4 regions of the Massilia sp. S19_KUP03_FR1 genome follow, and region 1 is predicted to be linked to each of the others. Evidence: predicted binding sites of a transcription regulator. Region 1 holds the regulator's gene; each other region holds the start of a gene.
The links. The regulator sigma-54, encoded in region 1, starts transcription at its own class of promoters, with help from an activator protein. The targets are predictions, from matches to a motif close to TGGCANGNAANCTGCTTT.

Region 1 (7,664 bases):
GAGCGGGACCTGCCCATGCCCTTCCTCACTGGTCGTCATCGTGAAGGGCACGCTATTCGCATCCGTTGCGACGAGCGCAGCGGCGCCTTCGATAAAGCGAAAGCGGGCATGGCGCAAGTCCAGCGTCAGATTACCGTTCGCGAACAGATCGTTGCCGATGGTGCCCACCAGGGGGCCGACATCGGTCAAACGGCATCCGGTTTCCCGGTGGGCTGCATCGTCGGGGTAGATCAGGTTGAAGGTACGCCGTCCCAGCATGGCACCGACGCCGAACTGGCCGATCACGAGCTGCCCGGCGTTCGCGGCGTAACGCACTGGCAAGCCCGAGCGATACAACCGGCTGGTGCCTACCGCTGTGTCGAGCTGCATGCTGCACGCGTTACCGTCGAGTGTGACCGGCAGGACGATGGCGACTCTGTCTGTCACGAAACCCGGCTGCGCCTTGATCGCCCAATTGAAAGGATACCAATCGCTCGCCGCCGCGGCAGCAGTGAGCCACGTGAGTGCCAGTATCGGCACGCAGCATCGAAGCAAGCACATCATCATCGAATCAACCTTCTTGTTGAGCATGTTCTTTCGATGATAATTTATAAGTTACCAGAAAGCAAAAAAGGCGCCCATGAGGCGCCTTCCCTGTTCAGTTGGTATGCATTACACCGGGACGGCAACGCCCCCTTCAGTCAGGTGTTTGATGGCCTGATGGTCATGCTCGTGTACTTTTTCCTTGTATTTCATGACCTGGCGGTCGAGCCGGTCGATGAGCGCATCGACGGCGGCGTACAGGTCGTGCGAAAGGCTTTCGACGTGCAGCAATTTGCCGGACATTCGAAGATTGATTTCTGCTTTTTGTCGTTTGTCTTTTTCCGTCAGATTGTCGACGGTGAGGATCACGGCGATGTCGATCACTTGATCGAAGTGGCGGCGAATGCGTTCCAGTTTGGCCTGGACATATTCGCGAATGGCGGGGGTTACTTCAAGATGATGTCCACTGATGGTGAGATTCATACATAAACTCCTTTGAAGAAATGCCACGCTCGGTGCCGTACGCGATGCGCGCCGGTCGAACGCCTTACATGGACTTGCGCAAGGTAACAGGAGGGATCTTTAATGCTTCACGGTATTTCGCGACCGTGCGGCGCGCGATGACCATCCCCTGTTCCCCCAGCATGTCCGCGATCTTGCTATCAGAAAGTGGATTTTTAGGGTCTTCTGCTCCTGTGAGTTGCACAATCAATGCCCGGATCGCCGTCGAGGATGCTTCTCCTCCCGCATCGGTGGCGACGTGGCTGCCAAAAAAGTACTTCAGCTCAAACATGCCGTGTGGGGTCAGCATGAATTTCTGGGTGGTGACACGTGAGATCGTGCTCTCGTGCAGACCTAGTGTATCAGCAATCTCCCGAAGAACAAGTGGCCGCATGGCAACAGCACCGTGCGAAAAGAAATTCTTTTGGCGCTCCACGATGGCCTCGGAAACGCGCAGGATCGTGTCGAAACGCTGGCGCATGTTCTTGATCAGCCACTTCGCTTCCTGCAGTTGCGCGCCCATCTGGGCTTCGCTCTTGCCCTGCTTGAGCAAGGCGGCATAGGCGCTGTTCACGCGCAGGCGCGGCATCACGTCCTGGTTGAGCATGCACACCCACGCGCCCTTGACCCGCTTGACCACCACGTCGGGCACGACGAAGTCCGACACGTTCGACGCAAACACGTTGCCGGGGTGCGGATTGCAGGCGCGGATGACCACTTGGGCCTCGCGCAAATCTTCATCGTCGCAATCGAGTGCTTTTTTCAGCTTGGTGGTTTCGCGCTGGGCGAACCAGGTCAGGTGATTTTCGACGATGGCCAGCGCCATGCGCCGCGTAACCATCGGGATGCCCGCCATGCGCCGGATCTGCAGCGCCAGGCATTCGGACGCATCGCGTGCACCCACGCCGACGGGATCGAAACTCTGCACCAGCGACAGCGCCGTTTTCAGTTCATCGAGATCGATCTCAAGTTCTTCCGGCAGGCGCGCGTGGATGTCGTCCAGCGACTCCTCCAGGTAGCCATTGTCGTCCAGTCCATCGACCAGGATTTCGACCAGCGCGCGGTCGCGCTGCGACAGCACCGCCAGGCGCGCCTGCTCCATCAGGTGCTCGCGCAGCGTGGTGCCGGACGCTTCGATCTGGGGGCGCGATTCTTCGTCGTCGCTGCCCTTGGCGCGGCTGCTGTCGCTCCAGTCAGTGTCGCCGTCGTGGCTGACCTGCGCTTCTTCGCCGCTGCCGCCGCCCTCTTCTCCGCCACCTTCGGCCGCGCCTTCAGCAGGCGCCGGCGCATCCTGGCTGCCTGGCGCGGGAGGGGCTTCGCTCTGCGCGCCTGGTGCGTTGATGGCGCCGTCGCCCAGCAGCCGCACGGAGCGGTCGAGCGGGTCGTCGAGGCGCTCCAACAGCGGGTTGTCGGACAGGGCCTGCTCCAGCTCCTGGTGCAGCTCGAGCGTCGAAAGCTGCAACAGCCGGATCGACTGCTGCAACTGCGGCGTGAGCGCCAGGTGCTGCGAGGTCCGAAGCTGGAGTGATTGTTTCATCCCTTACATCCGGAAGTGTTCGCCGAGGTACACGCGCCGCACCGACTCGTCCGCGATAATATCGTCGGGACGGCCGGAGGCCAGCACCGCACCCTGGTTGATGATGTAGGCGCGGTCGCAGATGCCGAGCGTTTCGCGCACGTTGTGGTCGGTGATCAAGACGCCGATGCCACGCTCTTTCAGGAAGCGCACAATGCGCTGGATCTCGATCACGGCAATCGGGTCGACCCCGGCGAACGGTTCGTCGAGCAGCACGAAGCGCGGATTGGTGGCCAGCGCGCGCGCAATTTCAACGCGCCGCCGTTCACCGCCGGACAGCGACATGGCCTGGTTCTCGCGCAGTTTTTCGATCTGCAGGTCGGCCAGCAAGGTGTCGAGGCGATCGTTGATCTGGGCCTTCGACAGCGCCTTGCCGTCCACGGTCTGCAGTTCGAGCACGGCGCGGATATTGTCTTCGACGGTCAGCTTGCGAAACACCGACGCTTCCTGCGGCAGATAGGACAAGCCCATGACGGCGCGCCGGTGAATCGGCAGGCTGGAGATGTCGACGCCGTTGATTTCGATGGCGCCGGCGTCCGACGGCACCAGGCCGACGATCATGTAGAACGACGTGGTTTTGCCGGCGCCGTTCGGGCCCAGCAAACCAACCACTTCGCCGCATTTGACCTGCAGCGACACGTCGCGTACCACCAAACGTTTGCCATAACTCTTCTGCAGCCCCCGCACGATCAGGGTGCTGCCGCTGTCAATTTCCGCCATTATTTCTTACCCGCTGGGGCTGGGGCTGGGGCTGGGGCTGGGGCCGCAGCTGCGGCGGCCGCCGTTTTACGGGGTGCCAGGATCAGCGTGCCGCGGCCTTTGCCGACACGGCTCTCGCCACTGACGTCATTGCGCACCAGCGCGACTTCCTTGCGGCTGTCGTAGGAAATGAATTCGCCATCGACCTGGTTCGACAGGCGCGTGCCTTCCAGGTTTTTCACGGTCGCGTTGTTAAACAGCTTGGCCATCTCGGTGCGCTCGTCGTATTCGATGCGCTGGGCCTGCCCCTCCACCCACAGGTCCGGGCCGCCGTCCTTCTTCTGGCGGAATGTGGCCATCTTGCCCGGCACGGTGGTGAGCGTGACGCTCATGTAACCGTCGGCCGACGCCTGCAGCACGGCCTTTTCCGATTTCATGATCAGCGTGCCGCGCGTGAGGATCACGTTGCCGGTCAGGATGCGGGTCTGCGTCACTTCGTCGACGTCGGCCGAATCGAAGTCGATCACGGCCTGTTTCAGCGAGTCGGCCTTTTCGGCGCTGGCATGGAAGGCAAGCAGCGACAGCACGGCGGCGGCGAAGATTTTTTTCATGGGAATCAATCCTGGTTCAAAGGGCATGTGTCGGTTTTTATCGTTGAATTATTTTGGCGTCCGCGGCTGCGACACGATCTGGCCCTGGCTGACCACGTGCAGCTTCTGCGTTGCATTATTGGCCAGCATGCCGACGCCCGTCAGCCTGGACGTGCCGAGCAGGATCTCGACCGGTTGATCGGTCTTGACGATTTCATCGTCCGGCAAGGCGCTCAGCGCCTGACTGTGAATCTGCAGCGCCTGCGTCTTGCCAGAGGCGGGGCGCAGCACTTCCACGTCGCCCTTCATGTCGACCTGGTTCTGCTCATGCAGCACCTGCGCCGTTTTGGACGTGACGGTCATGCTCGGACGGCCGGGAGTCATGCTGCGCATCACCGGCTTGTCGATGTCAGAGACATCGGTATCGGGCCGGTGCGACAGCCTGGCGCCGGAAAGCACGTAGTGCGGCAGGCCGGCGGGCGACATGCGCACGTAGCTGAAGTTTTCGACGATGTAATCGGGCTCGCTCGATTTCACGTCGACGTTCTGTTCGCCCTGGTCCTGCGTCACCTGCACCAGCCAGAAGCTGCCCAGCGCCAGGAACACAGCGCCCAGCATCAGACCGATCAGGGGCCAGCGGTGCGCGGTGCGCTTGGAATGACTTTTTTGGCTGTTGGGCATGGGCTCAGTAACCAATCACGCGTAATAAGGCGCAAGCGCCGCATCATACGTGCCCTGGGCGCGCATCACGAGATCGCACACTTCGCGCACGGCGCCGCGGCCGCCGGCCGCGCGCGTGACGTAGTGGACGCGATGCTGCACGTCCGCATGACCGCTCGGCACGGCCACCGCAAAGCCGACCTTGGTGAGCAGCGGCAGGTCGATGACGTCGTCGCCGATGTAGCCGCATTCATCGGCCGTGACGCCGGTCGCCTCGAGCAGCTGGGCAAAGGCGACGCGCTTGTCGTGGATGCCCTGGTAGACGTGGGCGATGCCGAGATCGGCGGCGCGTTTCACCACGATGACCGATTTGCGCGCGCTGATGATGGCCGTGACGACCCCGGTTTTGGCCAGCAGCTGGATACCCAGGCCGTCAAGGACAAAAAAGGTCTTGCTCACTTCGCCGTCGGCGCTATAGGTCAGGCTGCCGTCGGTGAGCACGCCGTCGACGTCGAAGATCATGACTTTGATGCGTTTCGCGCGCTCGATGTGAGCAAGTGGAGGGGTCGACATCATCAGATCACCTTTGCACGGGTCAGGTCGTGGATATGCAGGGCACCGACCAGCACGCCGGCGGTATCGACCACCAGCATCTGGTTGATGCGGAATTCTTCCATGATGGCCACCGCGTCGACCGCCAGCTGCTCGGCCTGCACGCTGCGCGGGTTGGCGTGCATGACATCGCGCATGACGATGCTGGAAAAATCGTGGTCGCCGGCGATCAAGCGGCGCAGGTCGCCGTCGGTGAATACGCCGAGGGGGCGCTGGTCGGCGTCGACCACGGCCGTCATGCCCATGCCCTTCTGGCTGATTTCGACCAGCGCTTCGAGCAAGGGCGTATCCGGCGCGACCATCGGCAAGGCAGCGCCGCTGCGCATCACGTCGCGCACGTGGGTCAGCAGGCGCCGGCCCAGCGCGCCGCCCGGGTGCGAGCGGGCGAAGTCAGACTCCTTGAAACCGCGCGCGTCGAGCAGCGCCATGGCGATGGCGTCGCCCAGCGCCAGCGTGACGGTGGTGCTGGCGGTGGGGGCCAGGTTCATCGGGCAGGCTTCCTTGGCCACGAACACGTTCAAGTGCACATCGGCCAGCAGCGCCAGGCTCGATTGCGGCTTGCCGGTCATGGCAATCAGGGGCGCGCCCATGCGCTTGACCATCGGCAGGATTTCCATCAGCTCGGCCGACTCGCCCGAATACGACAGGGCGATGACGACGTCGTGCGGCGTGATCATGCCCAGGTCGCCGTGCGCGGCTTCGGCCGGATGGACGAACATGGCCGGGGTGCCGGTGGAAGCGAGCGTGGCGGCGATCTTGCGCGCGATGTGCCCGGACTTGCCGATGCCGGACACCACGACGCGGCCGCTGCACGCATACAACAGCGCAACGGCGCGCGCCACGCTGTCGTCCTGGTCGAGGCGGGCGTCGAGCGCACGAATGGCGTCGCCTTCAATAACCAGGGTTTCGCGCGCCAGCATCAAGGCGCGGCGCGCCTGCTCGGCGTCGAAACTTTTCAGCATTATTTTTCCATCGGTTACACTCATCGTGCCAGTATAAACGAATTGCGAAAGCAAAAAACCTGCCAGTGATTTTCTGGCCTCGAGACTGTGCATTCCTCTTCATTTTTCGCGCAGGGCACATGGTTTCAGGACTCGAACTAACCCTTCTTCTGTTAGGCAGCGCGGTACTCGGGGTGGTGGCGTTCCGGATGTTGCACCTGCCGCCGATGCTCGGCTACCTGGCCGTCGGCGTCCTCATTGGCCCGCATGCGCTGGGCCTGGCCGAAGAAAACCACACCACCAGCGCGCTGGCCGAGTTCGGCGTGGTGTTCCTGATGTTTTCGATCGGTCTGGAATTCTCGCTGGCCCAGTTGCGCGCGATGCGCCGCATCGTGTTCGGCCTGGGGCTGGCGCAGGTGGTGCTGACCATCGCCGCCGCCTTGCTGTTCGGCTGGGCCATCAACCGCTTTTCGCCGTTTGTCATCAGCTGGCAGGCCGCGTTCGCGCTGGGCGGTGCGCTGGCCATGTCGTCCACCGCCATCGTCTCCAAAATGCTGACCGAACGGCTGGAACTGGAAAGCCAGCACGGGCGACGCAGCATCGGCATCCTGCTGTTCCAGGATCTGGCCGTGGTCCCCTTGATCATCATGATTCCGGCGCTGGCGCAGAGCCCGGAAAAGCTGGCGGCGACGCTTGGCTGGGCCGCGCTGAAAGCCACGCTGGTGCTGGTGCTGCTGCTGTTTTTCGGCCAGAAGCTGATGCGCAAATGGTTCACCATCGTGGTCAAGCGCAAGTCGCAGGAATTGTTCATGCTGAACCTGCTGCTGGTGACGCTGGGCGCGGCCTGGATCACCGAGCACGCCGGCCTGTCGATGGCGCTGGGTGCCTTTGTCGCCGGCATGCTGATCTCCGAGACCCAATACAAACACCAGGTGGAAGAAGACATCAAGCCGTTCCGCGACGTGCTGCTCGGGCTGTTTTTCATTACCGTGGGCATGCTGCTCAATGTCGAACTGGTGCTGCAGAACTGGGCGCTGGTGCTACTCCTTTTGACCGTGCCGGTGATGTTCAAGTTCGCCATGATCGCGCTGCTGGCCAAGGCTTTCGGTTCATCGACCGGCGTGTCGGTGCGCACCGGACTGGCGCTGGCGCAGGCCGGCGAATTCGGCTTCGTGCTGCTCAACCTGGTGTCGAACGCGAAGCTGATCGACCCGTTCATCATCCAGCTGGTGCTCGCCTCAATGGTGCTGTCGATGCTGCTCGCGCCGCTCCTGATCGCCAATTCCGACCGCATCGTGATGAAGATCGCGTCGAACGAATGGATGATGGCGTCGCTGCAGCTGACGCAAATTGCCAGCCGCACGATGGCCGCGCAAAAGCACGTGATCATCGCCGGCTTCGGGCGCAGCGGGCAAAGCCTGGCGACCCTGCTGGCCGAAGAAAAGCTGGCATACTATGCGCTCGACCTGGATCCGGAACGGGTGCAGGAAGCGCAGGCAGCGGGCAAGAATGTCTCGTACGGCGACGCCGCGCGGCGCGAAAGCCTGATCGCGGCCGGCATCA
Region 2 (7,664 bases), on a different contig from region 1:
CCAATCATGACATCGCTACGCAACTGCAACTTCTTGATGTCGGCATTGAACGACCAATGCTTGTCAATACGGACATCGAAGCCGGCCTGCAGTGCCAGGCCGAGGCTGTCATGTTCCAGGCGGGCTGCGCCATTGAGCAGCTGCACTTTCGAGATCAGGGTGTAATTCACGCCGGCGCCCAGGTAAGGGTTGACCTTCGCGCCGGGCAGGAAGTGGTACTGCGCCGTCAGCGTCGGCGGCAGGTGCTTGAAGGTGCCGATGCTGGCGCCGTCCAGCGTCACGGTGTGCTTTTGCGGATACGTCAGGACCAGTTCCGCCGCCCAGTTCGGGGTGAAGAAGTAGGAGATGTCGACGTCGGGGATCCATTTGTCGCTCACGTGCAGGCGGTCACTGGCGCCCACGCCGCCGACCGGGTCGGACTTGTCGGCCGGATCGATGTGCACGGCGCGCACGCGCACCAACCAGGGCGACTCCTGCGCCATGGCGGCGCCGGACAAACTAAAAGATGCGATCAGGAGGGCCAGGATGGACTTGTTCATGGTGTTGCCTTTCTTCGTTTTGGTATTTAACGAAGAGAAGTTTATTGATTCACATCATAAAAATCATTGATGTGGATCAAGTACCCCGGACAAGTGCCATTTTAGGGCCGCGCCAGCCCGGCTAGCGCGGCGGGTCACATCAGGTGTGCGAGGCTTTGTGCGTATGGCGCAGCGCGAGTATTTCCCGCACCCGTTCGAGCAAGCCGGGCGTGCTGGTGCTGACGCCACGCGCCGGCATGGGGGTCGCGCCACTGACCACGATGTCGCGTTGCGCATGTTGCGCCGCGCGCAGGATCGCTTCGGCCACCAGGCGCGGCGCGTTGTGCATGTCGTTGCGGCCGGCGGCGTGCACCAGCGTGACTGCGATCGGCACGCCATCGGTTTCGAGATCGGCACGTAGTGTATCGGTCAAACCCTTGACGCCATGGCGGGCGCAGGCATCGGAGTCGAGGTTGATGATCTTGCCGCCTTGCTGCGCCATCAGGTTGCGCGCCACGCGCGCGCCGTGGTTGGCGCCCCAGTAGTGGGCGCTGAACAGGCGTGCCGCGACCGGGGCCGGCTTGACGTCGTCGAGGTCGTCCATCGCCATGCCGGCGTTGATCCAGGTATCGATGCGGCCAAAATACCGGATCGCGCTGTGACCGAGCGCTTGCACCTGGTCGAGGGCGGTGACATCGACGGGCACGGCCAGCACGCTCCCGCCGTCCTGGCGGATTTCACCGGCCAGGCGGTCGAGCGTGCTGACATGGCTGGCCGCCAGCACCAGCGCGGCGCCGCGTTTGGCCAACATGCGCGCCGTGCTCAGACCGATGCAGCTGGTGGCGCCGGTAATGACGATGACCTGGCCCGACAGTGATTTGAATTGACGCGACATATTGCCTCCTGGAAAAATACCAGCATACTGCGCGCTTCATCATCGCAACATCGTCTTTCGCGCCGGCAACATGTAGGACAGTGCCGCCCATGCCTGGCACATGCAGGCATGGGCGCATATCAGTGTGATGCAACAAACCGGGCCTCTGGCGGGCCAGCTTGATACGTGGGAAAGCTAGGATTTATGCGGCAAGATGCTGCTCAGCAGTTGCTTGGCCGCGCCCAGCAGCATTGACCCTTCGCTCGGGTCGCCCTTGAGCGCGCTGGTCATGAACTGTTTCGCCTGCTCGAAGGTGATGTGCGAGGGCAGCGGCGGTACTTCCGGGTCGGTCTTGAATTCGAGGATGACCGGGCGCCCGGCGGCAAACGCGCGCTCCCACGCCGAGGCCACGTCCTCGTCCTTGTCGCAATAGATGCCGACCAGGCCGATCATTTCGGCAAACTGGTGATACGGCACATTCGGGATGCGCTGCGACGCCTCGAATTTCGGATTGCCTTCCATGATGCGCTGTTCCCACGTTACCTGGTTCAGGTCTTCGTTGTTGAACACGCAGATGATCAGGGTGGGATTTTCCCAGCCTTGCCAGTACTTGGCCACCGTGATCATCTCGGCCATATTACTCATCTGCATGGCGCCGTCGCCTACCATGCCGACCACGCTGCGCGCCGGGTGCGCGAACTTGGCGGCGATGGCGTAGGGCACGGCCGCGCCCATCGAGGCCAGGCCGCCGGAAAGTGAGCACAGCATGCCGCGCCGGATTTTGACGTCGCGCGCGTACCAGTTGGCGCACGAGCCGGAGTCGCTGGTGATGATGGCGTTGGCCGGCAGGCGCGGCGACAGTTCCCATGCCACGCGCTGCGGATTGATCGGGTTGGCGTGCTGCATGGCGCGCGCTTCGGCGACTTTCCACCAGTCGAGCATGGAGGCGACGATCTGGTCGCGCCAGGTGGCATCGGTTTTTTGTTCGAGCAGGGGCAGCAGGGCGGCCAGCGTCAGCGCGCTGTCGCCGTGCAGGTTGACCTCGGCCGGATAGCGGATGCTGAGCATGGCCGCATCGATGTCGATCTGCACGCAGCGCGCCTGGCCTTCCTTGGGCAGGAATTCGGCGTACGGGAAGGCGGTGCCGATCATCAGCAAGGTATCGCACGCGTTCATCATGTCCCAGCTGGCCCTGGTGCCGAGAATGCCGATCGAACCGGTAACCCAGGCAATGTCGTCGGGCACGGCCGCCTTGCCCAGCAGCGCCTTGGCCAGGCCCGCCTGCAGCTTGTTCGCCACACCGATGATTTCGCTGAGCGCGTTCTGCGCGCCGGCGCCGACCAGGATCGCGACTTTCGTGCCCGCGTTGAGAACGTCTGCGGCGCGCTGCAGGTCGGCCTCGAACGGCACGATTTTGGGCAGGCTGTAGCCGGTGCCGGAAAAGACGCTGCCATGCTCGCGCGGCGGATCTTCGTACGGCAGTTCCTGCAAGTCGTTGGGCAGGATCACCACGCCCACGCCGCGCCGCGACACGGCAATGCGAATGGCGCGGTCGAGCACGTGCCGCACCTGGCTGGGCACGGCCACTTCCTGGACATATTCGGCCACGTCGGCAAACGCGCGGTCGAGGTTGATTTCTTGCTGGTAGTGGGCGCCGCGGATGCTGCGCGCGGCCTGGCCGCAGATGGCCAGCACCGGCATGTGGTCGAGCTTGGCGTCGTACAGGCCGGTCAGCATGTGGGTGGCGCCGGGGCCGCCGGTGGACAGGCACACGCCCAATTCTCCCGTGAACTTGGCGTGCGCGGCCGCCATGAAGGCCGCCATTTCTTCATGGCGCACCTGGATGAATTCGATTTTGCCTTCCAGCCGGTCGAGCGCGCCGATGACCCCGTTGATGCCGTCGCCCGGATAGCCGTAGATGCGGCGCACGCCCCATTCAAGCAGGCGCCCGACAAAAAAATCACCGACTGTTTGACCCATTTGTTTGCCTCATCCGCGTGTTGATCGTTTGGCCCACCTTAGCATTCAGGCACTTGGAGGCGGCGCACCGCAGGCCGGGTAAACACAGCAGCGCGGCGCCAGATGAAGCGCAGCATGCGAATGTCGCGTTTTTCATATCGTTATGCAGTTTGCACCATTTTCTGACGAAAAAACCGCACCGCCACAGTGCAGGCCGGGGTGTGCCCGGGCAACAAGCCATGGCATGCGTCTTGCTGAACGAATACTTGAACCTTCCTTCACTTCGTCCAGGTAATCATGATCAAGACGCCCGCCATTCCGCTTCACTCTTCAGGTATTCCCACCCGCCGTGATTTCCTCGGTAAAGCGCTCGCCGTCGGCGGCAGCGGGTTCTTATTGGCCAGTATGAAAGCCTGGGGCATGGACATCGCGTCGACCCGCGATGCACCGCCGATGCTTTCCGGCAGTGGCAAAGGTAAAACCGTGGTCATCCTCGGCGCGGGCCTGGCTGGCATGACGGCGGCCTATGAATTAAGCAAACTGGGCTACACCTGCAAAGTGCTGGAAGCGCGCGATTTCGCCGGCGGTCGCTGCCAGACGGCGCGCAGCGGCACCGTGCTGGAAGAACTGGGCGGCGCGAAGCAGGTGTGCAATTTCGACCGCGGCCAGTACATCAATTTTGGCCCGTGGCGCATTCCGTTCAACCATCGCTCGACCTTGCACTACACCAGCGCCTTCGGTGTGCCGCTGGAACTGTTTAATAACGATAACGATGCGGCCTACATCTACAACGACAATGCCGCCGGACCATTGAAAGGCAAGCGCCTGCGCCAGTTCGAAGTCAAGGCCGACATGCGCGGCTACGTCGACGAGTTGCTGGCCAAGAGCCTGAAAAGTGGCGTCATGGACCAGCAGGTGAATGCGACCGACAAGGATTTGCTGATCGATTACCTGGTCGGTGAAGGTTACCTGTCGAAAAAGGATTTGACGTATCGCGGTACCGAGGGGCGCGGCTTCAAGGTGAATCCGGGGGCGGGCATGCAGCCTGGCCCGGGGGTGCCGTCCGATCCGCTGGCGTTTTCCGGCTTGCTGGAATCGAAACTGGGCCATTTCTATCATTCGGTGCACGAATTCACGCAGCAATCGACGATGTTGCAGCCGGTCGGCGGCATGGATGCGATCGCCAAGGCGTTCGAGAAGCGCGTCGGCAAGATGATCAAATATCACAGCGAAGTGCAGAAGTTGCGCAACCTGCCGAATGGGGTGGAAGTCACCGTCAAGGATACGCATACGGGCGCCATGTCGGTGGTCAAGGGCGACTTCTGCCTGTGCGCCATGCCGCTGTCCGTGCTGCGCATGGTCGACGCCGATTTCTCACCCAAGTTCAAGACGGCACTGGCCGCCGCGGCATACGCGCCGGTGTGCAAGATCGGCCTGCAGATGGGGCGTCGCTTCTGGGAAGAGGATGACCAGATCTATGGCGGCCACGTCTATACCGATACCAAGGGCATCAACCTGATCTCGCTGCCTTCCGGGAATTGGCAAGGCAAGAAGGGCACCTTGCTCGGCTACTATAGCTTTGGCGCCGATGCGGCCGAACTGTCGGCCTTGTCGCCGGCCGAACGGGCCGAGTATGCCGTGGCGGCGGGCGAAAAGATCTTCCCGGGCGCGTATCGGAAGAACTACGAATCCTCGTTCTCGGTGGCGTGGCACCTGGTCAAATACAATATGGGCGGCTGGGCCGAATGGAGCGAGGAGGCGCGCGCGCAAGCCTATCCGGTGCTGGTCGAAGGCGAGCAGCGCACCTTGCTGGCAGGCGAGCACATGAGCTACCTGGGCGGCTGGCAAGCCGGCGCCATCGAATCGGCGTGGCAGCAGATGGAGCGCATCCACCAACGCCTGAGCACGCAGGGAGCCGCAGCATGAACCCGACGTTAAAACTGACGCTGACCGCGCTGGCCTTGACGCTGGCTGCATCGGTCGTGCAGGCGCAAGCGCTGGACGGCAAGACCTTGTTCGCCAAAAACTGCGCCGCCTGCCACCAGGCCACCGGCCTCGGCATCCCCGGCGCGTTTCCTGCCTTGAAAGGCAATGTCTTCGCCCAGGGCGATCCAACCATTGTCATCGCCACGATCCTCAAAGGTCGTGCAGGCATGCCGGCATTTGGCGGGTCGCTGGACGATGAAAAACTGGCAACGATCATCACCTACGTCCGCGCCGCCTGGGGCAACAAGGCCGCCGCCGTCACCCCCGCCGACGTCACCACCGTCCGCAGCACCGCCAGCATCGCACCGGCGATGCACGAAAAAGCCACCATCATCCACTAATCATTGCCCCAAAGTTCTTACCCAACAATTAGGGTCAGAGTAGAATTGTTTGGTAATTTTGTGAATCGCGAACGCTTCGATTTCATAAAATTGCTGATTAATTTGACTCTGACCCTAATTTTTGGGCAATGTTTTTTGGTATTTTCGGCGTGTGGAGTAAGCTGGATGGGCATGTCAGTACGGATGAAAAGCCTGGGCGCGCTGGCGCTGGTTGCTGGCATGGCGGGTGCGTCGCCGCCCGTTGCGACGGATGCGCACGCTGTCGTCGCGCCATGGACTGCGCAGGCAAGCGATGGATCGTCATTTAGCGCGCCGGATCGCGCACGCACCCGCTTGCCGGCGCCAACCGACGTCGGTGTGGCCTGGGACCAGATCGGCCACCGCGGTCAGCTGCGCTGGGAGTGTCGGGCCGTGCCGAGCGGTTGGTTTGTGATGGCATCCCTGTGCGCGAAGATGCCGCAGGTCGATGCGCGCTGGCCCGGCAACGCGGCGCCGCCAGGCTGGGATGGCGTCGTGCACGGCGACTAGCCTTGTTTTAACGCCCGCAGCACGTCCGCGCTGCTGCGCACTGTGGCATATTCACCGTTCAAATTCGACAGCGACATCGAGTGCACGTCTTCCGCGCTGCGCTCGACGCCGGCATAGTCGGCCTGGGCGTACGCGTAGGTCGCATCGGCCACCACGGTTGCAATCAACCCCAGGTTGCCGGCCGAGCGGGCGGTCGATTCGACCGAGTTGTTGGTGGCCACGCCGACGATGACGACATCGCGAATGGCGCGCACGTGCAACCAGCGCTCCAGGCCACTCTGGATGAATGCATCGGGGACATTTTTTTCGACGACGTGTTCAAGCGGCAATGGCGCGAACGCGGGTTGGAATGCCGCGCCGGGCTGACCGGGTGCGAATACGGAAGTGGGATCACGGCTGATGTGGCGCACGTGCACCACCGGCAGGCCAGCGCCGCGCCAGGCGTGCAGCAGCGCCGCCATCTGCGCCTCTGCGCCCGGGTTGTTGCGGTATGCAGGCCGCCAGGTCTGCATACCGTGTTGCATGTCGATGAGGATGAGTGCCGTGTTTTGCATGGCATCAATTTTATGCGAAAAAAAGCAGCCGGTTCAGGCTGCCTTTTTTATTTATTTCTGCAATTGCTGCAACAGTTTTTCTGCCGCCGCCGTCGACGACCCAGGGTTCTGGCCAGTGGTCAGCAAACCGTCGGTGACGACATGCACGCCCCAGTCATCGGTGCGCGAAAAAATGCCGCCCTTGGCCTTCAGTTCATCTTCCACCAGGAACGGCACGATGTCCGTCAAGCCGACCGCTTCTTCTTCGCTATTCGTGAATCCGGTAACCTGCTTGCCCTGCACCAGCGGCGAGCCATCCGGATTTTTTACGTGGCGCAGCACACCCGGTGCGTGGCACACCAGCGCCACCGGCTTGTGCGCCGCCAGGAACGCTTCGATCAGCGCGATCGAGGACGCATCTTCGGCCAGATCCCACAGCGGGCCGTGGCCACCCGGATAAAACACGGTGTCGAAATCGGCTTGCGACACGCTGTCGAGACGCACCGTGTTGGCCAGCTGAACATTGGCTGCGGCGTCGGCCTTGAAACGTACCGTGGCCTCGGTTTGCGAGGACGGCTCGTCGCTCTTCGGATCGAGCGGCGGCTGGCCGCCCAATGGCGACGCCAGCACGATCTCGGCGCCAGCGTCCTTGAACGCGTAGTAGGGTGCTGCCAGCTCTTCCAGCCAGAAGCCGGTCTTACGGCCGGTGCTGCCGAGTTGGTCGTGGGACGTCAGGATCATCAGGATTTTCATGGGTAGTGCTCCTCAATTATTCAAAATAAATAGACCGGTCGTCTAAAACGTGGCCCAAAAAAGCGCGCCGGATGGCGTGCCGAAAAAATCAGTGCTGCAAGTGCAAAAGCCGGCGCGTGACTGCCAGGGCCGCGTCGAACGGCGCGGTACTGCGCATGATCTTGACCATCAC
Region 3 (7,664 bases), on a different contig from region 1:
CATCGTGGCGGCAATTTCGAGGCTGGCCTGGGCCAGGTCGAACGGGCGCCGCTGGGCGCTGGCCTGATCGACCGCCACCTGCTTGAAACTGTTCACCAGGTCGGCCGCCTGGTGCAGGCTGCGCATGATCAGTTGCGCGCCGTCGCGGGCAGCATCGATAAACGTCACCAGTTCCGAGCGGCGCAAGGTGCCGGCGCCAAAGCCGGCGGCGACCCGGTCGGTCTGGTGCTGCATGGTGGACGCGAGCAGCAGGCTGTTGCCGATCGGCGTGTTCAGTTCGTGCGCGACCCCGGCCACCAGCGAGCCGAGCGACGCCAGCTTTTCGTGCGCGGCCAGCTGGGTCTGGGTCTCGGTCAGGCGGCGGTAGGCGTCGGCATTGTCGAAGGCGACGCCGACGTACGCGGCCAGCGTACGCAACATGTCCAGATGGATACGCTGATAGGCGTTGGTGACGTAACTGTGCACGGTGATCACGCCCAGCACCCGCTCGCCGGCCATGATCGGCACGTACATCAGCGAGTGCGCGGTGGCGGGCAGCGTGCCGTCTTCCAGGCGCCCGATCCGGCCGCGCCCGTCGGTCAGGTCGAGGTTGTCGATGAAGTCGCCGTATTGCTGCTGCAGGTCGTTGATGAAGACCTCGCGCCGGTGTTCGATGCACCAGACCCCGAGCTGGTTCGGCTCGGACATTTTGCGTACATAAGGCCGGTAGCGCACGCCGCGCTCCATCGCGAACGGCATGTCGATCTCGCCCTTTTCCGGGCGGTACACGCCGATCCCGAAGACACTCGCATCCATCAGCTCGTTGACATGGTTGTACAGCGTGGCCATGATGGTTTCGCTGTGCAGATTGGTGGTCAGGTCGCGCCCGATTTCGGACAACAGCGAAATGTTCCGGTGCGCCACCTCGACCACTTCCTTTTGCTGTTCGACTTCGCGCTTTCTCGCCTCGGCCGATTCCTTCTGCTTGACCAGCTCGCCCGTGCGGGCGTTTACCTCGCGCTCGAGGTGGGTCTTTTGCTGCACCAGGGCGCGGATGCGCAGGTGGTAGGCCAGCAGCCCCAGCGTGATCAGCAACAACGCGGCCAGCGTACGCAGCCACCAGGTTTTCCAGATTGGCGGGGTGACCGTGACGGCCAGCGTGGCCGGCTGCGCGCTCCAGACCCCATCCTTGTTGGCGGCCTTCACCTCGAACACGTAACTGCCCGGATCGAGGTTGGTATAGCTGGCGAAACGACGCGAGGCGTCGGTCCGGACCCAGTCCGGGTCGAAGCCGCGCAGGCGGTAGGCGTAGCTGTTGCTGCTGGGGTCGGCGTAATGAAGGGCGGCAAACTCGATCGAGAACACGCTGTCGCGCGGCGCCAGCGTGACCTGCGGCGGCCCGTTGCCGGGGTCGAGCGCGCGCGGCCGGTTGGCCACCGAAAAGTCGGTGAGCACCACTTTGGGGGGGAAAGGATTGTCGCGAATGTCGAGGGGCGTGAACGACGTCATGCCGTTCACGCCGCCGAAGTACAAGGTGCCATCGTCAGCGCGCCAGGCCGATCCGACGAAGTAGGAACCGTCGATCAAACCGTCGCGCGCACTGTAATTCTTGAAGCTGCCGGTGGCCGGGTCGAGCCGGGTCAGGCCGACGGTGGTAGCGAGCCAGAGTATGCCGCGCGCGTCTTCCAGGATGGCCCCCACAGGTCCCGGCGCGTTGCCGGCCGTGATAGGAAAGGTACGAAAACGCACCGCCCCGTCCGGCGCGACATCGATCCGGCTCAGGCCGCCTGCGGTGCCGGCCCAGACCGCGCCATCGGCCGTCTGGTACAGGTCGTACACGCGGCTGTGCGCCAGGCTGCCCGGATCGCGCGGATCGTGGCGAAAATGGGTGAACGCACCACTGGCGCGGTCGAAGCGGTCCAGTCCGTTGTCGGTGCCGACCCACAGCATGCCGGCGCGGTCTTCCAGCAAGGTGAAGCCGTAGTTTTCGGCCAGGCTGTCGGGATCGTGCGGATCGTGGCGCCAGGTGCGCCGCGCCTTGCGATCCGGCGCCAGTGCGTGCAAGCCGCCGCGCGTGACGATCCACAGCGTTTTGTCGCGCCCGAGAATCATCTCCTGCACGTGGTTGCTGTTCGCATCGGGGCCCAGTGACATCGGGTGGAACACGCCGCTGTCGCCATCGCTCCAGGACACGCCGGTGGGACTGCCGACCCACAGGCGCGCGCCATCGCGCACCAGGCCCGCGACACTGTCTTCGGGCAAGGAGCCTGGCCGCTTGTCGTCGCGCCGGAACGACGCGCCGCGCCCGCTGCGCGGATCGATGTGCGACAGGCCGCCCCCCGTGGTGCCGATCCACAGCTTGCCGGCGCCGTCGCCGGTGATCACGCGTATCTTGTCCGACTGCAGGCCATCCTTCACGTCAGGATTCTGATTCAGACGATTGAAGCCGCCACTGGCAAGGTCGCTGCGGTTGACGCCGCCCCACACGGTGCCGACCCATAAGGTGCCGGTGCGGTCAACCAGGACGGAGGTGACCTGGGAGTCGGACAGGCTGTGGCGATCGAGCGCCTGGCGCGCGTAGGTGACGAACTGCCCGCTGGACGGGTCGCGCCATTTCAGGCCCTCGGTGTCGGTGCCGACCCACAGGTTGTCCCCGCTGTCGTGGTACAGCGCGCGGATACGCCCCGCGCCGATGCCCTCGGCGGCAGTCAGGCGATGCCGCTCCGGCGCCCCGCCGCCGAGGCGCCAGTGTTCCAGCCCGGCGTCCGTGCCGATCCAGAGGGTGGCGCGCGGCCCCATCGACAAGGCGACGACATGATTGCGCTTGCGCTCGGCCGCCAGCACGCCGATACGGTAATGGGTGAAATTGCGCGCGCCGGGCGCCAATTGGTCGAGCCCGTCCGCGGTGCCGACCCACAAGTTGCCTTGCGGGTCGAGCGCCAGGGCATTCACCCGGTCGTCGGCGAGGCTGAAGGGGTCGTCGGGGTCGTGCCGCCAGTTGCGGTAGCGGCCGGTGAGCGGGTCGAAGTGTTTCAGGCCATCGGCCGTGCCCAGCCAGAGGCCGCCACTGCGGTCACCCACGATCGCCAGCACCAGCTGGTTGGTTTGCAGCGCCGTGGTGGGTGCCGGGTAGCGCAGGAAGGTTTGGGTCGCGCTGTCGAAGCGGGTCAGGCCGCCCTTGGTGCCGAACCACATGCGCCCCTGGTCATCCTCGTACGAGGCCATCACGAAGTTGTCGACCAGGCTGGACGGATCGGCCGGATCGTTGCGGAAGACCTTGACCTTGTAGCCGTCGTATCGGTTCAGGCCGGCCTGGCTGCCGATCCAGATATACCCGTCCCGGTCCTGCCGGACCGTATGGACCGACTCTTGCGACAAACCCTGCTCGACGCCCAGGCGTTCAAAGCGCAGGCTGCGCGGCGCGGCGGCCGCATGCAGGCTCCAGGCTGCTATTCCCAGCAACAGCACCGCATGGGCTACACCAAGCAGCCACGACTTCATGAAACCCTGCATACACAACCGTTTCTCCGACCCAGATTGCTTAATTTACCAGATGGCGCAGAGCCGGTGGCAGCTGATCGGCCGCGCGGTTTGAAAGCGCGGCCACGGAATCCAAAAAGCGACTAATCGGCAAACCATTTTGCGGCGCGCGCAGATCAGACTGGACAAAGTGCCATGCCCCCTCTACAATGCTGCTTCTTCGGGGGGCAAGCCCTCGAGTCAGGGGAAACACAGGCAGTATCGTGCAGAATCTGACGAAGAACAAAAGCGTAGTGAATCGACAAGGCAAGTAACATGGCCTTCCAGAAACATGACGATGATGTTACAATCTTTGCTTCGCGGCTGTAGCTCAGTTGGATAGAGTACTTGGCTACGAACCAAGGGGTCGTGGGTTCAATTCCTGCCAGCCGCACCAGAATATGAGGGGTCAGATAAAAATATCTGATCCCTTTTTGGTTTTCGCACGCGCTTTTTCGGCGCGCGCCGGCGCCCTTGCAATGCCAGCGCCACAGAACAGAATCAACGTCATTTTTATCCAGAAGCAAGCCAATGATGCTATAATCGTTGCTTCGCGGCTGTAGCTCAGTTGGATAGAGTACTTGGCTACGAACCAAGGGGTCGTGGGTTCAATTCCTGCCAGCCGCACCAAAATTCGTGTTTGAAATTGAGGACTTAAGTAGCTTATGCTGCTTAAGTCCTTTTTCGTTGTTGTTGCCTTCGCTATCGGGGCACCCGCGCGACCATGCCCTGTGCGCATTGCAGACAATCTCATCCCGGCCCCTGTATCGATAATCAACAAGACCCTCTTTGCAAGGTGATCATTGACGCAGCCTGAAGGAGTGCTCGGCCGCCTTGTACCCATCGAGATCGCCCTGCTCGCCCGGCGGCGAGCCTTGGCGCACAAATAACCGAAAATCGACTGTTGATGGCGCCTTGCTAACGCGCCGCGAAAAAACCGGACATGACGTCGGCGATGTGTTGCGGCGCGCCGGCCAGAACCGTGCGTCACTGGCGCATCAGCGCGTCGCCCATCCGGGAGGAGTGCGATCGATGGCTGCATTTACAACAGCGCAATTTTTGTTTCTTGTCGAAAAATCTTACATTGCCGCAACGGGAAACGACACAGCAAGATATAAGTCTATGGTTTAAAACGAAATCATATTTCAGGCATGAACATTGCTTTGTGATATCCGTAAGAACATCAACTTTGGAGTCCTCATGAATCGCTTTCGTCAAATCGCCGCTTGCCTGACCCTTGCCCTGTTGTCGTTCGCGTCCTACGCCGACCCCATCCATACCCTCGATGACCAAGCGCCAGTGGGCTTCAATACGAATAACAACTTCTATCAAAACGCACGGGGCTGGGAATTCACTGCCGGTACGAACAATCTGTACGTATCGCAACTGGGTATTGCGGCCTTCACCAGCGGCAGCTTTACGCTCAGCCTGTGGGATGTCGCCACCGCGTCTGTGCTGGCGCAAACGACCATCAAAGGCGCTACCGGCGGCCAATGGAATTGGGCCAGCCTGGGTTCGTCGGTGGCGCTCACGTCCGGCGCCCATTATTTGGTAATGGGAATCGGCAACGACGCGGACGCCGCTTACTACTTTGGTTACGACCTCGCATCATCATGGTATCCAGCGGGCGACATCAACTATCTCACCACGAAGTTTTGCAACAACTGCACCGCCAACACCTTCCCTACCAACTCCCTGGATCGTTTCCAGTATGGCCTGGTCGATATTGGCTACACGGTCGGTCGCGACAGCGAAGTGCCCGAACCGGCGCCGCTGGCCCTGCTGGCCATCGGCCTGCTAGCCAGCAGCGCCGTGTCGCGCAAGAAGTCGCTGTAAGCGCAAGGTCGCCCGTCCCGAACCCGCTGGCGCTGCGGGTTTTTTTTCGCCTGGAAGGCGCCGATTGCAGCGCAACGCAACCCTAACGGATTCCTGAGCGGCATAACCTCCGCCACGCGCAACAATGCCGTCCGGGCATGACATCCCGGCATCCCAGCGGCCTGCCGGTACGCATTCGCCCTCGCATGTCGCGCAGCAGGATCTGCTAACGACAAGCGATCGCGGTGCTGCGATCGGATCGGGGCGCACCGGACCAGCCGGGCTCAGGTAGTAGTGGCTGAATGCGCTTCTCATGCCAGCCCTATCCGTCCCAGGTGGGCCAACTGCACGAATCTGCCATGGTTTCCGGCTTGCGTTCAGATTGCCGCTTTGCCATTTCCGCCAAAGCTGATATAATTTTCTTCGTCGCGGCTGTAGCTCAGTTGGATAGAGTACTTGGCTACGAACCAAGGGGTCGTGGGTTCAATTCCTGCCAGCCGCACCAGTATGTTGAAGAATGGTCCAGAAAGAAATTTCTGGGCCATTTTTCTTTTCTGCGCCGTTTTATGAAAGCGGCCACGTCGAAATCGAATATCGCCACATCCTGTCAGCGCCCTCCTACATCGCGTGAAATGTTCAACAAGACTTTTCCGCTCATCAAATAAAACCCTGACTTCTCCTATGAAGCGCCCTCTCTGGCGCTCAAAGTTTCTCGCTGACACGAACGTTGTCGGGAGCGTACTCGTCTGGGCTCATGGATGCGCGATCGCAGCCATTCAGCTAGCATAATCTCTCGAAAGCCAGAACTGAAAACGAAGCCTGTCTTTTTTTTGGAGGTACACCATGAAACGTTCCACCTCGCTGCTGGCCGCCTGTGTACTGGCCGTGGCAGCCATCAGTCCAGCCAGTGCTGCCGATATTTCGGCGCCCCCGCAAGCCCTGTCGCTGACGTCCGGTAGCGCCGGCTTCTTCGGCGACAGCTTCGGCATCGACAATAACGGCAACACGTTTGCCGACCGCTTCACGTTCACGGTAGGCGACTATTCCTTCGACGTTGACGCAATCGTCGCATCGATTAGCCGCACCACCACCACGGGCCTGGATATCTCGGCATTCAATTTGTACAGCGCCGCCAACGACCTGGTCGCCAGCGGTTTCCCGCTGGCCAGCGGCGCGCTCGACGTGTGGCAACTGTCCGGCGACGCGATCGCCCCCGGCAGCTACTACCTGCAAGTCGATGGCACCGTGGTATCGGATGGCGCCGCCAGCTACGGCGGCGCGGTGCTGCTCACCCCGGTGCCTGAGCCGGCCATGCTGGGCATGCTGGCCGGCGGGCTGGGGTTGCTTGGGGTGGCGGCGCGGCGGCGGGCACGCAAGCTGGCCTGAAGGCGCCGCGAACAAGCATTGCCGACGGTCGCCATACTGGCTGCGCGGCGCGGCAGCTTGTTCGAGGTGCTCATTGCTAGCTAGGTGCGCATCTTCTTGATGATGCTGCGGTTGCTGAGAATCTCTTCGATCTGCTCGAAGCGCACCGGCTTGACCATGTGGTGGTCGAACCCGGCCTCGAAGGCAAGCTGGCGGTCTTTTTCCTGGCCCCAGCCCGTCACGGCAATCATCACCGTCAGCTTGCCGCAGGCAATCTGACGGATGCCGCGCGCCAGGTCGTAGCCGGACATGAGGGGCAAACCGATGTCGAGGAAGGCGTAGTCGGGGCAAAAGCGCGCTGCGGCGGTGAGCGCGTCGGGTCCGTTGTGGGTGATCACAACGCTGTGCCCCATGGCCGACAGCAGCGCACCGATGCTGTTGACAAAGTCGACGTTGTCGTCGGCCAGCAGGATCCGGAAGGTTTCCGACGACATGAAGGCGGCCGGCGTGGTCTTGGTGGGCAGCTCTGGCTCGACCACAATCGGCAGGCGCACCGAGAATTCACTGCCACGCGTGAGGCCGGCGCTGCGCGCTTCGATGGTGCCGCCGTGGAGTTCGACCAGGCGGCGCGCCAGCGACAGGCCGACTCCGAGTCCCGCGTTGGTCCGCTCCAGCGTGGAATCGACCTGCACGAACATGTCGAAGACCGAGTTCAGCATGTCCGGGGCAATGCCGATGCCATTGTCGGAGACGACCAGCACCAGGGTCTTGTCCTCGACCCGGGCCGCGAGGTTGACCCGGCCGCCGCGGTTGGTGTATTTCGCGGCATTGTTGAGCAGGTTCGACAGGATTTGCGCCAGGCGCGTGGCGTCGCCGTGCAAGAATACCGGACGGTCCGGCAAATCGATGTGCAGCTCGTGGCCATGCAGTTCGATGTATGAGCGCACCACTTCGAGGGCATCGTTGACGACCGCTTTCAGCTCGAC
Region 4 (7,664 bases), on a different contig from region 1:
CGCGACGGCCTTGTCGATGTCGAACGGTTTCGCGAGGTATTCGAAAGCGCCGCCCTGGAACGAGGCGACCGCCGAATCGAGGTCGGAGAAAGCGGTGATGATGATGACCGGCAGACCCGGATGCTGCTCCTTGACCACGGCCAGCAGATCGAGGCCGGATTCACCCGGCATGCGGATGTCGGACACCAGCACTTGCGGGGTGTCGGTTGCAAAGGCGGCCAGCGCGTCGCGCGCGTTGGAGAAGCTGCGCGTCTCCAGGTTTTCACGCGCCAGGGCTTTTTCCAGCACCCAGCGGATGGAGGCGTCGTCGTCGACAATCCAGATTGGCTTCATGTGTTCTTGCTTCCCGCAATGGATAGATCATATTCATCAGGGACTGGCACCCTGATGCATACCCATGGTCAGGGCAGTGGCAGCAGGATCCGGAAATCGGTCAGTCCAGGCCGGCTCTCGCACTCGATCACACCCAGGTGCTGTTGCACGAAGGTCTGCGCCAGCGTCAGGCCCAGCCCGCTGCCGCCATCCCGTCCCGACACCAGCGGATAGAAAATGCGATCGAGGATCTGGGGTGCGATACCCGGTCCATTGTCAGTGATATGCAAGTCTAATGCCAGCCCGTAGCGGATCTTCGCCAGCGTGACCTGGCGCGCCACGCGGGTGCGTAAAACGATCTCCGCATCGCCCGCCGCAATCCGGTCGACCAGGGCTTGCGCGGCGTTGTGGACGATGTTCAGCACCGCCTGGATGAGCTGCTCCATGTCGCCGCGGAACTCGGGAATCGACGCATCGTAGTCGCGCCGGATGGTCAGACCGACCGGGAATTCGGCCAGCACCAGGCTGCGCACCCGTTCGCACACTTCATGGATATTCACGTCGCCGACGATGTGCGGGCGGCGATGGGGCGCCAGCAGGCGGTCAACCAGCGTTTGCAGGCGGTCCGCTTCCTTGATGATGACTTGCGTGTATTCGCGCAGGGCAACCAGGTGCACGTCGGGCAGCTCGAGTTCGAGCAACTGCGCCGCGCCGCGGATACCGCCCAGCGGGTTCTTGATTTCGTGCGCCAGGTTACGGATCAACTCTTTATTGGCCTGGCTCTGGTCGAAGATGCGCTCTTCGCGGTCGAGCTTCAATTGCTGCTCGTACTCGCGCATTTCGATCAGTACTTCCTCGTTGCCCACCACTGACAGGATGCTGTGCACGTGCAGCAGTTCGCGCCCGGGCCGGACCAGGGCCAGATCCTGACGCAGGTCGGCATACTGATGTTCGAGCGACTGCTGGCACAAGGCTTCGAGTTCGGCGCCATTCGTAAACAGGTTCGACAAGCGCTGGCGCGCCAGCGCTTTGAGCGACACGTCGAGCAGGGTTTCGGCTGCAGGGTTGGCATACCGTATCGCGCCCCACTGGTCGACCAGCAACACGCTTGACGCCAACAGGTCGAGGCCGGCGAAGCGTTCGGGTGGCGCCACCGTCATCGGATATTCGACATTTCACGCCGCAGCGCTTCGATATTGCGCTCGGCGCGGGCGATGTCTTCTTTCATCGAGGCGACCCGTTCCTGGTATTTGGCGTAGTTCTTTTCATTGCCCTGGCGTTCAGGCTCGCCGCCGTTGTAGCCAGCCTTCAGGTCGGCCAGCTTTTTTTCTTCGGCGCGCAGTTCTTCGCTGAGGATGCCGCGGCGGTCGTCGTCGCGGGCCTTTTGCGCGGCCCCGTCAACGCGCGGGAAATTGGCCGGACTTGCGATTGGTGCAGACGCACTACCCTGGCGCGAGCTCGCACCACCGCGGCGCACCGGCGCAGGATAGGAGCCGGGCAAATCGAGCGACTTGCAGCCGGCTTTGCTGACGTCGGTAAACTCCACGCGGCCCTGCGCATCGACGCATTTATAAATGGCCGACTGGGCGTGGGCGCCGCCACACAGCAGGGCGGCACAGGCCGCAAACGCGCCTGTAGCAAGTCGGATTGTCATTCGCATCGGGAGGATAAGCACGGGCGATGCCGTGCGTCTATAAAGTCAGCCAAAATATACCGCATCCATGAAAAAACGCGAGGAAAGCCAGGGCTTTGCTCGCGTTTGTTACACCAGCGTAACACTTTCTGGTGTTTTTACTACCCGTTGTTGTCTGCTTGTTAGCAGGAGTAGTACATATCGAACTCGACCGGATGGGTCGTCATGCGCATGCGGGTCACTTCCTGCATTTTCAGTTCGATGTAGGCATCGATCATCGAATCGGAGAACACGCCGCCACGGGTCAGGAACTCGCGGTCCTTGTTCAGTGCGTCGAGGGCTTCTTCCAGCGAAGCGCAGACGGTCGGGATCAGCGCGTCTTCTTCCGGCGGCAGGTGGTACAGGTCTTTCGACGCTGCTTCGCCCGGGTGGATCTTGTTGGCGATACCGTCCAGGCCGGCCATCAGCAGTGCCGCGAAGCACAGGTAGACGTTGGCCAGTGGATCCGGGAAACGGGTCTCGATGCGACGGCCTTTTGGATTGGCGACGTGCGGGATGCGGATCGACGCGGAACGGTTACGGGCCGAGTACGCCAGTTTGACCGGTGCTTCGTAGCCAGGCACCAGGCGCTTGTACGAGTTGGTGCCCGGGTTGGTGATGGCGTTGAGCGCCTTGGCGTGCTTGATGATGCCGCCGATGTAGTACAGGGCGGTATCGGACAGGCCGGCATAGCCGTCGCCGGCGAACAGGTTCTTGCCGTCTTTCCAGATCGACTGGTGCACGTGCATGCCCGAGCCGTTGTCGCCAACGATCGGTTTTGGCATGAAGGTGGCGGTTTTACCGTAGCTGTGGGCCACGTTCCAGACCACGTATTTCAGGTTCTGGGTCCAGTCTGCGCGCTCGACCAGGGTCGAGAAGCGGGTGCCGATTTCGTTCTGGCCGGCGCCGGCCACTTCGTGGTGGTGCACTTCGACCGGAATGCCGAGCGATTCAAGGATCAGGCACATTTCCGAACGCATGTCCTGGAAGCTGTCCACTGGTGGTACCGGGAAGTAGCCGCCCTTGACGGTCGGACGATGGCCGCTGTTGCCGCCTTCGGTCTTGGCATCGGTCGCCCACGACGATTCGTCGGAGTCGATTTTGACGAAGCAGCCGGACATGTCGATTTTCCAGCGCACCGAATCAAAGATGAAGAACTCTGGCTCAGGACCGAAATAGGCGGTGTCGCCCATGCCGGACGATTTCAGGTAAGCCTCGGCGCGCTTGGCGATCGAGCGCGGGTCGCGGTCGTAGCCCTTGCCGTCCGACGGTTCGATGACGTCGCACTGCATGAACAGCGTGGTCTCTTCCATGAACGGGTCGATGTTGGCGGTAGCCGGGTCTGGCATCAGGAGCATGTCCGACGCTTCGATCCCTTTCCAGCCGGCGATCGACGAACCGTCGAAGGCATGGCCGGACTCAAATTTGTCGAGGTCAAAGTGCGACACGGGAACCGTCACGTGTTGCTCTTTGCCGCGCGTATCGGCGAAGCGGAAATCAACGAATTTTACTTCGTTGTCTTTAACCATTTGCAGTACTTCTGCGGCGGACATTGCCATTCGTTTCTCCTAAATGAAAAGGGGGCGTGGTGGCCTTGTTAGCAGCACCACGAGCACCCAGCGATAATAGCAGAATCCATGCCAGCTTAATGTCAATACACCACTACCCGCGAGGAATGGAAAACCCCGTAGTGAGCGCTTAGAATAGGCTTTTGCGCGCCGATTTCGAGTATTGTTGAGCACGATCAAAACGCACCGCACTAGTGCATTCGATCAGCAGCGCACCCGGATGGTGCGCACCGATTTTGTGCATTCGCATTTGTATCTACTGAGGCTACCGCCATGAGTTCCACCGAACGTCTACTTGCCGCCGCCCGCACCCGGGCGCTGGACCAACCGTATGCCGGCGCCGTCACGCCGCAGGAAGCGTATGCGCTGTTGCAGGGCGACCCCAAAGTCAAACTGATCGATGTACGCACCAATGCTGAACGTGACTGGGTCGGCAAGGTCGTCATTCCCGTCACACAGCATGCCGCGGTCGAATGGAGTACCTGGCCGGGTGGCGTGCCCAATCCGGTCTTTGCCGAACAGCTCGATCAAGTCGCGTCGCGCGACGAGGTGCTGATGTTCCTGTGCAGATCGGGCGTGCGCTCAAGGCACGCGGCGCGGGTGGCGACCGAGCGGGGCTATCAGAATGCGTTCGATATCCTGGAGGGTTTCGAAGGCGACAAGGATGCGGAAGGACACCGCAAGAGCGTCGGCGGGTGGTGCAAGGCGGGCTTGCCGTGGATGGGGGCGTAACGGTTTCAAGGGCTTGAGCGCACGCATCCCCCCCCTTTTTTCCGCGACTGTCGCGCCGTCATCCCGACGAACGTCGGGACCCATGCTCAATAAGCGAAACAGTACGCTCGACGCTGTATGGGCCCCGGCCTTCGCCGGGGTGACGGTCTTGATGCTGGTGACGGTCTTCATGCTGGTGACGGTCTTGATGCCGGTGGTGCTTACGGCTTCGCCACATCGACCGACGCCGCCGCTCGCACCCGCTGCCTGACAAAATTGATGTGATTGCGCAGCCCATACAGGGAATCGGCAAACGCCAGCGGAATCGACACCTGGTTCACCCCCGCCTCGATTTCGTCCAGGCGCTTGAGCAATGCATCGCACAGCCCTGCCCGCCCCTCGCCGTCGACCGACTGCGCCAGCTGCTGCTCCACCGCACGCAGTTGCCCGTACCAGCGGTACACGCGCGAGCGGATCCGCCACACGTACAGCGGCGGCACAATCTTCGACAGGGGAATGATCAGCGCAGCCAGCGCCACCGCGATCACGCCCATCCGCTCGAACAGATTGGCCAGCCAGAAACGCATGTAACGCTGCATCAGCGGCGGGCCGTCGCGGTAGAACTTGGCGGCGCCGGGCGCCACCGGAATCTCGGTGTAGCGCGGCGACGGGAACTGGCCCTGCTGCTGAAACCAGCCAGTGCCGCCATGGATATTTGACGCCGCCTGCACGAACAGTTCGATCAGGGCCGGGTGCACGTCTGCGCGCGCGACCAGCGTGGCGGTCGGCGCAATCAGGTGGTAATCCTGGGCCGGGATATCGCGCCCCAGGTCGACGATCCCGCGCGGCAGCACCACGTGCGACAGAAACGGCAAGCGGCGCGTGTAGGCTTCGGCCTGGGCGAAGTTGAACAGCCTGATGCCGGGCGTTTGCAGCAGCATCTGGATCAACGGCGCTTCCGGCGCCGAACTGAACACCAGGCCATCGATGCTGCCGTCCAGCAGCGCCATCGTGGCCGGGGTGTTTTCCAGGGACGTGACTTTCAGGTCCTGCAGTTCGACCCCGTTCACGTCGAGCACCTGTTCAAACAATTTGGGCACGCCGGTGCCGGCGGGACCGAGGTTGATGCGCAGGCCACGCAGGCTGGTCAGCTCGGTGACGGCGACCGGTTCGCGCATGAACAGCCAAACCGGTTCGGTAAACAGGCTGCCCAGCGATTCCAGTCCCGCGGCACTGGCCTGGGCCGCGCCGGCCGAACCGCTTTGCACGAACGCAATATCGACTTTCCCGTCGATGAGTCGCTGCAGATTATCCTGCGAGCCGAGCGACGGTTGCAAGGTGACCGCAATATCGTTTTTGGCAAGGCGCTGCAGGTACTGCTTGCCGAACGCATCGTAGGCACTGTTTTCCTGGCCGGTGGCCATGCTGACGTATTTCGGCGGCGCCGGGTCGACGATCCACCACGCGGCGAACAAGGCTGTCGCCACCAGCACGATGGTCGGACCGGCAGCGACCAGAAAGTCGCGCAGTGAAAAATGGGAGAAGGCGCGGATACGGGTCAGGATTTTTGCACCTGCCCCGCTGGCCCTTGTAGATGCACGCCGCTCCTCACTCACTGCGTGCAGGTTTTAAGCACGGGCGTCGCCGCCGCTGCCGGTGCTGTTGCCGACTTCTGCGGCTCGATCATCGGCATCAGCGTCGGCGCCAGCGTCACCAGCAGTTGCACCGGCAAGGCGCTGGTGAAGTCGTAGTTCGCGGCCTCGGGGCCGTGCACGTACGCCGTCATGCTGCCAAAAAAGCGCTCGCCGATGTTGAAGACGAAGGTGGCCGAACGGTTTACGAAGCGCGACTCGACCAGGCGGCCGCCCTTGGCGTAGACATCGAAGCGCTGGTCGCCGGTACCGGTCTTGCCACCCACGGCGATGATGCTGCCATCGGCCTGCTTGAATGCTTCCTTGACACGCTTGGCAGTGCCGTCCGAGACCACACCCCGAATCGCATCGGCCGCGGTGCGCGCCACGTCGGCGGAAATGACGCGCTCGCGCGCGCCGGCAACCGTGTGCTTGACCAGCGTTTCGTACGGCGTTTTTTCGGCGAAGTGCAGCGCATTGATGCGCTCGACCGGCTTGCGCACGCCGCCATTGATGATAATGCCCATCATCTCGGCCAGCGCGGCGGGACGGTCGGCCGACGCGCCGAGTGTGGTGGCATAAGACGGCACCAGCGAGTCGAACGGATAGCCCATCTTCTTCCACTGCGCGTGGATTTTCAGGAAGGCTTCGACTTCGATCAGGCCGGCGATGCGGCGGTCCTGGGCATATTTGTGGTGCGTCTTGAACAGCCACGAATACACTTCCTGGCGTTCCTTGACGCTGGCCTTCGACAGCTCGTCCCAGTTCGCTTTCGGATGCTTGCGCATATAACCCACCAGCCACAGTTCGAGCGGGTGGATCGACGACACGTAGCCGCGGTCGGCCAGCGACATCGCGCCCGGATCGTAGGTTGCATACATCTTGACGACGCGAGCATCATCGACTTCGTTCGCCGACGGCAGGTTGTCGTGCACGAACTTGCCGAACTGCTCCAGCGTGGCGGTCGGCTCGACGGTGCGGTAGGTGGCGGCCAGGCGCGACGGGGTCGGACGCATGCTGGCCAGCAGCAGTTTTTCGGCCTCAATGGCATCCTTGCCGCGGTATTTCTGATAAAAGCGCATCAGGAAGTCGCGCCCTTCGCGGTCGGCGAAGCGGGCCAGATATTCGGCGCGGCGCGGGTCATCGGCGTCGGCCAGCAGCGCGGCCGAGGAACCCGGCAACTGGAACATGTAGTAGCGCACCACGTCGCGCATCAGGCGCACGAACAGCAGGTTGGTCGAGTGGCGCAGGCCCTCGGTGACGGTCAGGATTTTCGAGTCGTCGTTCTTGCTGAAGTTGCCGAAGGTATGCAAGCCGCCGCCGGTGAAGAAGCCTTCGCCCGGGTTGCCCGAGTACTTGCGCTCCATTGCCGCGTCCAGCATGGCCTTCAGGCCGCGGTCCTTTGGCGCAGCCAGGAAATAATCAACGGCCCAGCGCGACAGGTGGTCCTTCGGATCGATGACGATCTTTTTCAACGCCCCCACATCCTGCGGCTCGTAGCGCTGGTGCAGCTGGTCGACGATGTCGAGGTACGTGACAAGCGTGCGCAGCTTGGCGGTGGAGCCGAGATCGAGCTTGGCGCCTTCGTTGATGTCGAGCGGCTGGTCGTAGTTATCGGTCTGGATGCGCAGGTAATTGACGTCCTTGCCGCGCTCCATCAGCGTGAAACTGTAAACCACTTTGGACGGGTCGCCATTGCCCAGCATGCCCTTGCCGGTGAGACCGGCAGCCACTGCGGTTTCCTGGTCGCGCAGGCGGCGCAGCGCTTCG

Region 2: V6M87_RS08785 (flavin monoamine oxidase family protein) is a predicted target of sigma-54. The motif match lies at 3,592-3,609, and genes of this name have one in related genera.
Region 3: V6M87_RS09650 (PEP-CTERM sorting domain-containing protein) is a predicted target of sigma-54. The motif match lies at 4,646-4,663, and genes of this name have one in related genera.
Region 4: glnA (type I glutamate--ammonia ligase) is a predicted target of sigma-54. The motif match lies at 3,610-3,627, and genes of this name have one in related genera.

What each region holds. Positions count from the first base shown of each region.
Region 1 is NZ_JAQQPS010000014.1:161,070-168,733, reverse strand. Features, by position in the region: gene V6M87_RS17035 (hypothetical protein) at 1-570, opposite strand, end outside; gene hpf (ribosome hibernation-promoting factor, HPF/YfiA family) at 652-1,005, opposite strand; gene V6M87_RS17025 (RNA polymerase factor sigma-54) at 1,070-2,560, opposite strand; gene lptB (LPS export ABC transporter ATP-binding protein) at 2,564-3,319, opposite strand; gene lptA (lipopolysaccharide transport periplasmic protein LptA) at 3,319-3,909, opposite strand; gene lptC (LPS export ABC transporter periplasmic protein LptC) at 3,958-4,569, opposite strand; gene V6M87_RS17005 (KdsC family phosphatase) at 4,585-5,124, opposite strand; gene V6M87_RS17000 (KpsF/GutQ family sugar-phosphate isomerase) at 5,124-6,146, opposite strand; gene V6M87_RS16995 (monovalent cation:proton antiporter-2 (CPA2) family protein) at 6,242-7,664, shown strand, end outside.
Region 2 is NZ_JAQQPS010000006.1:203,547-211,210, reverse strand. Features, by position in the region: gene V6M87_RS08800 (OmpW/AlkL family protein) at 1-539, opposite strand, end outside; gene V6M87_RS08795 (SDR family NAD(P)-dependent oxidoreductase) at 679-1,413, opposite strand; gene V6M87_RS08790 (thiamine pyrophosphate-requiring protein) at 1,588-3,372, opposite strand; gene V6M87_RS08785 (flavin monoamine oxidase family protein) at 3,649-5,277, shown strand; gene V6M87_RS08780 (c-type cytochrome) at 5,274-5,678, shown strand; gene V6M87_RS08775 (hypothetical protein) at 5,850-6,206, shown strand; gene V6M87_RS08770 (cysteine hydrolase family protein) at 6,203-6,760, opposite strand; gene V6M87_RS08765 (type 1 glutamine amidotransferase domain-containing protein) at 6,812-7,492, opposite strand; gene V6M87_RS08760 (TetR/AcrR family transcriptional regulator) at 7,581-7,664, opposite strand, start outside.
Region 3 is NZ_JAQQPS010000007.1:86,374-94,037, forward strand. Features, by position in the region: gene V6M87_RS09635 (sensor histidine kinase) at 1-3,480, opposite strand, end outside; tRNA gene V6M87_RS09640 (tRNA-Arg) at 3,819-3,895, shown strand; tRNA gene V6M87_RS09645 (tRNA-Arg) at 4,052-4,128, shown strand; gene V6M87_RS09650 (PEP-CTERM sorting domain-containing protein) at 4,699-5,334, shown strand; tRNA gene V6M87_RS09655 (tRNA-Arg) at 5,742-5,818, shown strand; gene V6M87_RS09660 (FxDxF family PEP-CTERM protein) at 6,157-6,699, shown strand; gene V6M87_RS09665 (hybrid sensor histidine kinase/response regulator) at 6,780-7,664, opposite strand, start outside.
Region 4 is NZ_JAQQPS010000017.1:18,151-25,814, reverse strand. Features, by position in the region: gene ntrC (nitrogen regulation protein NR(I)) at 1-333, opposite strand, end outside; gene glnL (nitrogen regulation protein NR(II)) at 402-1,472, opposite strand; gene V6M87_RS18675 (DUF4124 domain-containing protein) at 1,469-1,966, opposite strand; gene glnA (type I glutamate--ammonia ligase) at 2,128-3,543, opposite strand; gene V6M87_RS18665 (rhodanese-like domain-containing protein) at 3,826-4,284, shown strand; gene V6M87_RS18660 (TAXI family TRAP transporter solute-binding subunit) at 4,485-5,825, opposite strand; gene V6M87_RS18655 (transglycosylase domain-containing protein) at 5,876-7,664, opposite strand, start outside.